DNA from 3 places in the Thermomonospora cellulosilytica genome. Region 1 is predicted to be linked to each of the others. Evidence: predicted binding sites of a transcription regulator. Region 1 holds the regulator's gene; each other region holds the start of a gene.
The links. The regulator HrcA, encoded in region 1, represses chaperone genes, less so after heat shock. The targets are predictions, from matches to a motif close to TTGGCACTCTCNNNNNGAGAGTGCCAA.

Region 1 (3,233 bases):
CCCCACGTCCACGGGCCAGCCGATCGCCTCCAGCACCCCTTCCTTCCAGGGCACCCCGCGCGGCACGTCGGGCCACGCCGCCAAGCCCAGCACCGACGGCTTGACCCCCTGCCAGATGTCGACGAACGGGTGCCCGGTCACCAGCACGTACGGGGAGGTGACCCGGGCGGCGATGCGGCTCTCCTTGGACCCGGGGACCAGGTGGTCCACCAGCACGCCCAGCCTGCGGCCCGGTCCGGGGGCGAACTCCTCCACCACCGCCGGGAGGTCGTCCACCCCTTCCAGGTACTCCACCACCACGCCCTCGACGCGCAGGTCGTGGCCCCAGATCTTCTCCACCAGCTCCGCGTCGTGCAGGCCCTCGACGTAGATCCGGCTCTCCCTGGCCACCCGGGCGCGCAGGCCGCCGACCGCGATCGAGCCGGACGCCGACCGGACCGGGCGGCCGCTCTGCGGCGCGCGCTGCGGCCGGACCAGCGTCACCGGTTCGCCGTCCAGCAGGAACCCCGCCTTGGCCAGCGGGAACACCCGGCGTTCGCCGAACCTGTCCTCCAGCGTCACGCCATACTTGTCACAGCCGACCACCGCTCCGCAGAACCCGCTGTCGGGGTCCTCCACCACCAGGCCGCGTTCGGCCGGGACCTCGGGGATCCGCCCTTTGCGGGGCCTGCGCCAGTCCCCGGCCAGCACGTCGTCGCCATAATCCTTGCTGCGCACGGACCGGACTCTAACCACGCGGCCCGGCGTCCGGCCGGACCCGGCGCGTCGTCGCCGGTGGGGCGGCGTGGCGGGGGCGAAGGATACCGCGCCGGGCCCTCCGGCAGCAGCCGAATCGCCGTAGACTTGGCACTCGAGGGCAAGGAGTGCCAGTATGCGGGCCGCAAGGAGGTGACCACGTGCTCGACGACCGCAAACTCGCGGTGCTGCGCGCCATCGTCGAGGACTACGTCTCCACCAACGAGCCGGTGGGCTCGAAGGCGTTGGTGGAGCGGCACAGCCTGGGCGTCTCGCCGGCGACCATCCGCAATGACATGGCCGTGCTGGAGGAGCAGGGCTACATCACCCAGCCGCACACCAGCGCCGGCCGGGTCCCCACGGACAAGGGGTACCGGCTGTTCGTGGACCGGTTGTCGACGATCAAGCCCCTGTCGGCCGCCGAACGGCGGGCCATCGAGACGTTCCTGAACGGCGCCTACGACCTCGACGACGTGGTCGGCCGGACGGTGCGGCTGCTGGCGCAGCTGACCCGCCAGGTGGCGGTGGTGCAGTACCCGTCGCTGTCGCGTTCCTCGGTCCGGCACGTGGAACTGGTGCCGGTGGCCGAGCAGCGGCTGCTGCTGGTGCTGATCACCAACACCGGGCGGGTGGAGCAGCGGGTGATCGAGACCCCCGCCGAGGTCTCCGACGAGTCGGTGGCGCACCTGCGCGCCCTGCTCAACGCCTGCCTGGACGGCTGCCTGCTGGCCGACGCCCCGACCGCGGTGGCCGACCTGCCCGAGCAGGTCGCGCCCGACGACCGGCCGGTCGCCGCCACCGTGCTGTCGGTGCTGCTGGAGACCCTGGTCGACAAGCACGAGGAGAAGATCGTCTTCGCCGGCGCGGCCAACCTGGCGCACGTGGACTTCTCGCAGAGCCTGCGCGACGTGCTGGAGGCCCTGGAGGAGCAGGTGGTGCTGATGCGCCTGCTCGGGGAGGCCGGCGATTCGTCTAGTCTGACGGTACGGATCGGCACCGAGAATCCACACGAGCGTCTGCGGTCCACCTCCGTGGTGGCCGCCGGTTACGGCGTCGGCGACCAGGCACTGGCCCGGCTGGGCGTGCTGGGGCCGACGCGGATGGACTACCCCAGCACGATGGGAGCGGTACGGGCAGTGGCACGTTACGTCGGACAGATCCTCGCGGGGTCGTAAGTGGCACGCGACTACTACGCGATCCTGGGGGTGCGCCGCGACGCGAGCCCGGACGAGATCAAGAAGGCCTACCGGCGGCTCGCGCGCGAACTCCACCCGGACGTCAATCCGGACCCGGAGACCCAGGAGCGCTTCAAGGAGATCACCCAGGCCTACGAGGTGCTCTCCGATCCGAAGAAGCGGGAGATGTACGACCTGGGCGCGGACCCGTTCGCACCGGGCGGGGCCGCCGGGGCGGGCGCCGGCTTCGGCGCGGCCGGGTTCCCGTTCAGCGACATCATGGACGCCTTCTTCGGGACCGCGACCTCGCGGGGGCCGCGCAGCCGTGCCCGGCGCGGCCGCAACGCCACGCTGCGGGTGGAGCTGGACCTGGCCGAGACCGCGTTCGGCACCACCCGCGAGCTGGCCATCGACACCGCCGTGGTGTGCACCACCTGCTCCGGCGCCGGCACCGCGCCCGGCACCCACCCGGAGACCTGCGAGACCTGCCACGGCCGCGGTGAGGTGCAGCAGGTCACCCGGTCGTTCCTGGGCCAGGTGATGACCGCCCGGCCGTGCCCGCACTGCGGCGGCTACGGCAGCGTGATCCGGCACCCGTGCCCGGAGTGCTCCGGCGACGGCCGGGTCCGCACCCGCCGCACCATCAAGGTGCGGATCCCCGCCGGCGTGGAGAGCGGCACGCACATCCAGCTGGCCGGCGAGGGCGAGGTCGGCCCCGGCGGCGGCCCGGCCGGCGACCTGTTCCTGGAGATCGTCGAACGCCCGCACCCGATCTTCGAACGGGAGGGCGACGACCTGCACTGCACCGTGCAGATCCCGATGACGGCGGCGGCGCTGGGCACCCAGGTGATCATCGAGACCCTGGACGGCCCCGAGGAGGTCGACATCCGGCCCGGCACCCAGTCCGGGCAGGTGATCCCGCTGTACGGGCGGGGCGTGCGGCACCTCAACGAGTCCGGCCGCGGCGACCTGATGATCCATGTGAACGTCGAGACGCCCACCAAGCTGGACGAGGAGCAGGAGGAGCTGCTGCGCCGGCTGGCCAAGCTGCGCGGCGAGGAACGCCCGCCCGGCAAGTTCGCCCCCGGCCAGCAGGGCTTCTTCTCCCGCCTGCGGGACGTCTTCAACAGCCACTAGTGGACCTTCGTCGCTTCCGGCGCCGTCCCGGCCCGGCGTCCCCGCCGGTGAGCCGGGACGGCGCGCGCCCGCGCCCGGCCGGGCCCGTTCTCCACGGTGCGGTGAACGGGCTGCGCACGCCCGGCGGCGGTCCGCATGCGTGGAGGCGGATGTGAGCGCCCCCGTCTTCCTGATCGAGGCCGCCCG
Region 2 (3,233 bases), 3.8 Mb from region 1:
GCTGCTCGACCCGCAGGGTGGGGAGGGTGAAAAGTTCCGTCACATCGGCAGTATGGCCAATCGGGGACGGCGGGGGCCGCTCATTGGCGGGGTCCGGCCGGAAAGGGGGAGGGCGGCCCCGATGGTCCGGGGCCGCCCTCCGGTGTCGTACCGGTGGTACGGAGTGCAGGACTCGGCTCAGAAGTCCATGCCGGCGTCGCCGCCCGGCATGGCCGCGGCCTTCTCCTTCTCCGGCTTCTCGGCGATGACCGCCTCGGTGGTCAGGAACAGCGCCGCGATGGAGGCGGCGTTCTGCAGCGCCGACCGGGTGACCTTGGCGGGGTCGATGATGCCGGTGTCGAACATGTTGACGTACTCGCCGGTGGCCGCGTTCAGGCCCTGGCCCGGCTCGAGCGAGCGGACCTTCTCGACCACGACGCCGCCCTCGAGGCCGGCGTTGACGGCGATCTGCTTGATCGGCTCCTCCAGCGCCCGCTTGACGATGTTGGCGCCGGTGGCCTCGTCGCCGTTCAGCTCGAGCTTGTCGAACGCCTTGGCGCCGGCCTGCAGGAGGGCGACGCCGCCGCCGGGGACGATGCCCTCCTCGACCGCGGCCTTGGCGTTGCGGACGGCGTCCTCGATGCGGTGCTTGCGCTCCTTGAGCTCGACCTCGGTGGCGGCACCGGCCTTGATGACGGCCACGCCGCCGGCCAGCTTGGCCAGCCGCTCCTGCAGCTTCTCCCGGTCGTAGTCGGAGTCGGTGTTGTCGATCTCGGTGCGGATCTGGTTGACCCGGCCCGCGATCTCGGTGGCGTCACCGGCACCGTCCACGATGGTGGTCTCGTCCTTGGTGACGACGACCTTGCGGGCGCGGCCCAGCATGTCCAGGGTGGTGTTCTCCAGCTTGAGGCCGACCTCTTCGCTGATCACCTGGCCTCCGGACAGGGTGGCGATGTCGCCCAGCATGGCCTTACGGCGGTCACCGAAGCCGGGGGCCTTGACCGCCACCGACTTGAAGATGCCGCGGATCTTGTTGACCACCAGGGTCGCCAGGGCCTCGCCCTCGACGTCCTCGGCGATGATCAGCAGCGGCTTGCCGGCCTGCATCACGGCCTCGAGGACCGGGAGCATGTCCTTGTTGGCCGACACCTTGCCCTGGACGATCAGGATGTAGGGGTCCTCGAGGACCGCCTCCATCCGCTCGGGGTCGGTGACGAAGTAGGGCGAGATGTAGCCCTTGTCGAAGCGCATGCCCTCGGTGAGCTCCAGCTCCAGCCCGAAGGTGTTGCTCTCCTCGACCGTGATGACGCCTTCCTTGCCGACCTTGTCCATCGCCTCGGCGATCATCTCACCGATCTGCGTGTCACCCGCGGAGATCGAGGCCGTCGAGGCGATCTGCTCCTTGGTCTCCACATCCTTGGCCAGCTTGGACAGCTCCTCACTGACCCGCTCCACCGCCGCCTCGATGCCCCGCTTCAGCGACATCGGGTTGGCACCCGCCGCGACGTTCCGCAGGCCCTCACGCACCAGCGCCTGGGCCAGCACGGTCGCGGTGGTGGTCCCGTCACCGGCCACATCGTCGGTCTTCTTGGCGACCTCCTTGACCAGCTCCGCGCCGATCTTCTCCCAGGGGTCCTCCAGCTCGATCTCCTTGGCGATGGACACACCGTCATTGGTGATCGTGGGGGCGCCCCACTTCTTCTCCAGCACCACATTGCGGCCCTTGGGACCAAGGGTCACCTTGACCGCGTCGGCAAGCTGGTTCATCCCGCGCTCAAGACCCCGGCGGGCCTCCTCGTCGAACGCGATCATCTTTGCAGCCATAGGCTCCAGTCCTCCCGGAACGAGGTGGCTATCACGGATCGAGCCGACGCCCGCGACGGACGACCTACCCGACGACAACCCTTCCGCCGCCGGAGTGAGGCCTCATCGCCCCGACCCCAGACTGTGGGATTGTCACTCTCCACAGTAGAGTGCCAACCGTTTTTTAGCACTCTACCCTGCCGAGTGCAAGCGCCGAACCTCTTGCCGCAGGTCGTCTGCGGGACCCGTCAGAACGGCTCTCACCTGGGACGATGCACCGCCTTCGGCGGCGCGGCGCCCGCCGGGCGGCGCGGTGATCATGGAATCGCGGCACGATGGCGGAACCCGGTCCGGCTCTCCCGCTCCTACCCGGCGGCGGTGCGATCGACTCACGCGTCCTCGCCGGAGGGAGGACCGGCGAGCGTGTGCTCGTGGATACCGGTGAGCGCCCCGGGCGGGCCGGGCGTGCTGTGGCGGTTCAACTCGGACTGGAACGCGGCCGGGCGCCCCTCCGTGAAGGGGCGCCCGGTGCGACGCGAGGATCGGGCGACCGTGGTCGCCTGGTCCGGCTCCGGGGATCGTTCCCCGGAGCAGCGGTCAGCCGCCGGCGACGGCCGGGATGATGGAGACCTGGGTGCCGGCGGGAGTGGGGGTGTCCAGGCCGTCGGCGAAGCGGACGTCCTCCTCGCCGACGTAGACGTTGACGAAGCGGCGGATCTTGCCCGAGTCGTCGAGGATGCGCGCGGCGATGCCGCTGTAGTTGGCGTCGAGGTCGGTGATGACCTCGCGGAGGGTGGCGCCCTCGGCCTTGACCTCCGACTCGCCGCCGGTGTACGTGCGCAGGATCGTCGGGATCCGTACCGAAACCGTGCTCAATGTGTTCCCCACCTTCGGTGTCAGGGCGGACGTCAGGCCAGGCCGGAGGCGCGGAAGTCCTCCAGCGTGGGGGCGATCTCGGCGGACGGGCGGGCGACCGGGGCGACCGCGTCGAGGGTCTTCAGGCCGTCGCCGGAGTTGATGATGACGGTCTCCGCCTCCGGGTCCAGCGCGCCGGAGGCGACCAGCTTGCGCAGGCAGCCCACGGTGACTCCGCCGGCGGTCTCGGCGAAGATGCCCTCGGTGCCGGCCAGCAGCCGGATGCCCTCGACCACCTCGGCGTCGGTGACGTCCTCGACCGCGCCGCCGGTGCGGCGGACCACGTCCAGCACGTACGGGCCGTCGGCGGGGTTGCCGATCGCCAGGGACTTGGCGATGGTGTCGGGCTTGACCGGGCGGACCACGTCGTGCCCGTTCTTGAAGGCGGCGGCGACCGGGGAGCAGCCGGTGGCCTGGGCGCCGAACACCTTGTACGGCCTGTCCTCCACCAGCCCCAGCCTGATCAGCTCCTGGAACGCCTTGTCGATCTTGGTGAGCTGGGAACCGGAGGCCACCGGGACCACGATCTGGTCGGG
Region 3 (3,233 bases), 3.7 Mb from region 1:
GGCCGGTGCGGAACGTGGTCAACGGGGTGGACGCCCGGATCCGACGGCGCTGAAACCCTCAAGAGTTAACCAGATTTGCGTGGTCCCACCCCCTTTTCTGTAGGCTCACTACACCGACTCTGATCGCTCGGCCTCGAAGGGTGGGATGTGCGGCTCGACATCTGGTTGCTCGTCGGGGCCGCACTGGTGCTCGCCGCGATCCTCGCGGTGCGGGTGTCCCACCGGCTGGGACTGCCCAGCCTGCTGGCCTACCTGGGGCTGGGGCTGCTCATCGGCGAGTCCGGGTTCGGCATCCAGTTCGACGACGCCGAGCTGGCGCAGACGCTGGGCTGGGCCGCGCTCGTCCTGATCCTGGTCGAGGGCGGCCTGACCACGAGCTGGCGCAACGTCAGACCGGCCGTGCCGGTGTCGCTGGTGCTGGCCACGGTCGGGATCGCGATCAGCATCGTGGTCGTGGCGGCCGCCGGGCACTGGCTGCTGGATCTGGACTGGCGGCTGGCGTTCCTGCTCGGCGCGGTGCTGGCGCCCACCGACGCGGCGGCGGTGTTCTCGGTGCTGCGCCGGCTGCCGATCCCGCACCGGATGGCGGGGATCCTGGAGGCCGAGTCCGGGTTCAACGACGCCCCCGTCGTGATCCTCGTGGTGCTGCTCAGCGCGACCGGCGGGCACGACATGGCGCCGTGGACGATGGTCGCGCTGGTGGTGTACGAACTGGCCGCCGGGGCCGCGGTGGGGCTGGCGGTGGCGTGGCTGGGGATCCTCGCGGTGCGCCGGGCGGCGCTGCCGGCCTCCGGCCTCTACCCCATCGCGGTGCTGTCGCTGGCGGTGGGCTCGTACGGGGCGGCCACCCTGATCCACGCCAGCGGCTTCATGGCGTGCTACCTGTGCGCGCTGGCGCTGGGGAACGCCCGGCTGCCGCACCGCCCCGCCACCCGGGGGTTCGCCGAGGGCATCGCGTGGCTGGCGCAGATCGGGCTGTTCGTGATGCTGGGGCTGCTGGCGTCCCCCTCCGAACTGCCCGGCCAGATCGTCCCGGCGCTGATCGCCGGGTCGGTCCTGGTCCTGGTCGCCCGGCCGCTGTCGGTGTGGCTGTCCACGATGGGCTTCGGGCTGGGGCGTTCGGAGAAGGCCTTCCTGTCCTGGGCGGGGCTGCGCGGGGCGGTGCCCGTGGTGTTCGCCACGGTGCCGATGTCGGAGGGCGTGCCGGGGGCGGACCGGCTCTTCGCCCTGGTCTTCGTGATCGTGGTGGTGTTCACCCTGCTCCAGGGGCCGACGCTGCCGCCGGTGGCCCGCCGGCTGGGCGTCACCGTGGAGGGCGAGGCCGTCGACCTCGACGTGGAGGCCGCCCCGCTGGAGGAGCTGAAGGCCGACCTGCTGGAGGTCCGCATCCCGGAGAACTCCGGTCTCGCCGGCGTGGAGATCTTCGAGCTGCGCCTGCCCGCCGAGGCCTCCATCACCCTGATCGTCCGCGAGGGCCGCAGCTTCGTCCCCGGGCCCACCACCACCCTGCGCGGCGGCGACACCCTGCTCGTCGTCACCACCGCCGACGTCCGCGAGACCACCGAACGCCGCCTGCGCGCCGTGAGCCGCCGCGGCAAACTGGCCGGCTGGTTCGGCGAGACCGGCGATTGATCCTCGACACCGGGTCATGTCTTCGGCCTGGACGGCCGGTCTTCGGTCCCGGCATGGCCACGGGAGATCGGCGTGCGGGAAGATCTCGGGAACGTCGTTCGGCCTGGTGGGCGGCGGGTGAGGGATGCCGTGGGGTGAGCATCGCGGCGCGAGCAGTACTATTAGCAGTCGACTGATGAGAGTGCCAGTCTGCGGTCTTGCGCGGACTGTGGCGGCAAGGAGGAGACCGTGCCGACGTACCAGTACGTTTGCACCGATTGCGGCGAGCCCCTTGAGGTCGTGCAGAAGTTCAGCGACGACGCGCTGACCGAGTGCCCGGCGTGCAGCGGCCGGCTGCGCAAGGTCTTCTCCGCGGCCGGGATCATCTTCAAGGGCAGCGGCTTCTACCGCACCGACAGCCGTGGCGGGAGCGGCAAGTCCACCGCCGCCTCCACCACGTCGTCCTCGTCGTCCTCGTCGGGCAGCGGCTCGGACTCCTCCTCGACCTCGTCCAGCACGTCGAGCAGCAGCGACTCCAAGGTCGCCTGACCGCTTCACCACCGCCCCGGTGATCCCCGCCGATCACCGGGGCCTTGCCGTGCCCGCTTTCGCCGGGGGTGTAGCCTCCTGCACCGCCACTTCGGGTGCAGGCACCACTGCGCTCTCCCCGCCTCCTCACGAAGACTCGGGTCATCCACAACGCCGACCGTGAGGAGCCCGGCCATGTCGCACTCTCCCCTCCCGAGCCACAGAACGGCTCACCACCGACACCACAGCGGGCTCACCCGCACCACTGCCGAACGCTGCGCGTCCCCCGCCGCCCCGAACTCCCGGCAGACCCCGGCCCCTGACGCGACTCCGCCGCCTTCGGCCTCCGGAACGCATCGGCCGCCACGTCCAACCGCCTGACGCGCCTCCGCCACCTCCGGCATCCGGCCGGCCAGGCGAGGACACGTACTCCAGCCGACGTAGAGCGGGCGGGGCGCTGCTCCAAGCGATGCACCGCCGTTCACTCCCGCTGGACGACGCGCCGCCCGGCTGCTTCCCCCGACCATCGGGTCATGCCCACGCAACGGAACGAGCGCCCCGATCCGGCCATCACGGTCATGCAGCACCGTGCCAGGCGGGCAGGGGTTTCCGGATGCCCTCCGCTCGTTGCCGCCGCCCGAGGACGCACCCCAAGACCCCGTCGCCAAGTGCCCTGGTGGTGTCGATCCGGTTGATCGGAGACGGACGTTCGGTGCGTCCGGCATCGACTGACGAGGCGACCGGCGCGTGCCTCGTGGCCGCTTTGGCGACGCGGCCCAGGGCGGTGAGGCAGAGGGGCATCGGTGGGGCCGGGGCCGACCGTTCGAGAAGGGCGGCGCTGGTGGGGCGCGTATCGGTGCCGGTGGGAGCGAGTGGTCGGGGGGTCGTGGGGCAGGGGTGGGGGCCAGGGCCCTGTCAGGGGTGGTTCAGGGATGGGCCAGGGCGGGTCCCCGATGCCCCGGAGGGGCGGGGGTGACGAAGGTTGAAGCGAGCGGGGCGGGCCGGACGGATCGAGACAGCACTTGACTCCTCTCGCACAGCGAGACAATCTCCGAAGCCAAACGCGACATATCTCGAAAAGGGGAAAGCATGGC

Region 2: a site for HrcA is predicted at 1,933-1,959, ahead of groL (chaperonin GroEL). Genes of this name have one in related genera too.
Region 3: a site for HrcA is predicted at 1,794-1,820, ahead of HNR21_RS11760 (FmdB family zinc ribbon protein). Genes of this name have one in related genera too.

The regions. Positions count from the first base shown of each region.
Region 1 is NZ_JACJII010000001.1:6,125,013-6,128,245, reverse strand. Features, by position in the region: gene HNR21_RS28905 (DUF3097 domain-containing protein) at 1-717, opposite strand, end outside; gene hrcA (heat-inducible transcriptional repressor HrcA) at 897-1,910, shown strand; gene dnaJ (molecular chaperone DnaJ) at 1,911-3,047, shown strand; gene HNR21_RS28890 (16S rRNA (uracil(1498)-N(3))-methyltransferase) at 3,199-3,233, shown strand, end outside.
Region 2 is NZ_JACJII010000001.1:2,310,740-2,313,972, reverse strand. Features, by position in the region: gene HNR21_RS11055 (phospholipid scramblase-related protein) at 1-43, opposite strand, end outside; gene groL (chaperonin GroEL) at 178-1,803, opposite strand; gene HNR21_RS11045 (MoaD/ThiS family protein) at 2,380-2,658, opposite strand; gene thrC (threonine synthase) at 2,691-3,233, opposite strand, start outside.
Region 3 is NZ_JACJII010000001.1:2,472,214-2,475,446, reverse strand. Features, by position in the region: gene HNR21_RS11770 (2-hydroxyacid dehydrogenase) at 1-53, shown strand, start outside; gene HNR21_RS11765 (potassium/proton antiporter) at 148-1,632, shown strand; gene HNR21_RS11760 (FmdB family zinc ribbon protein) at 1,861-2,160, shown strand; gene HNR21_RS11755 (MMPL family transporter) at 3,229-3,233, shown strand, end outside.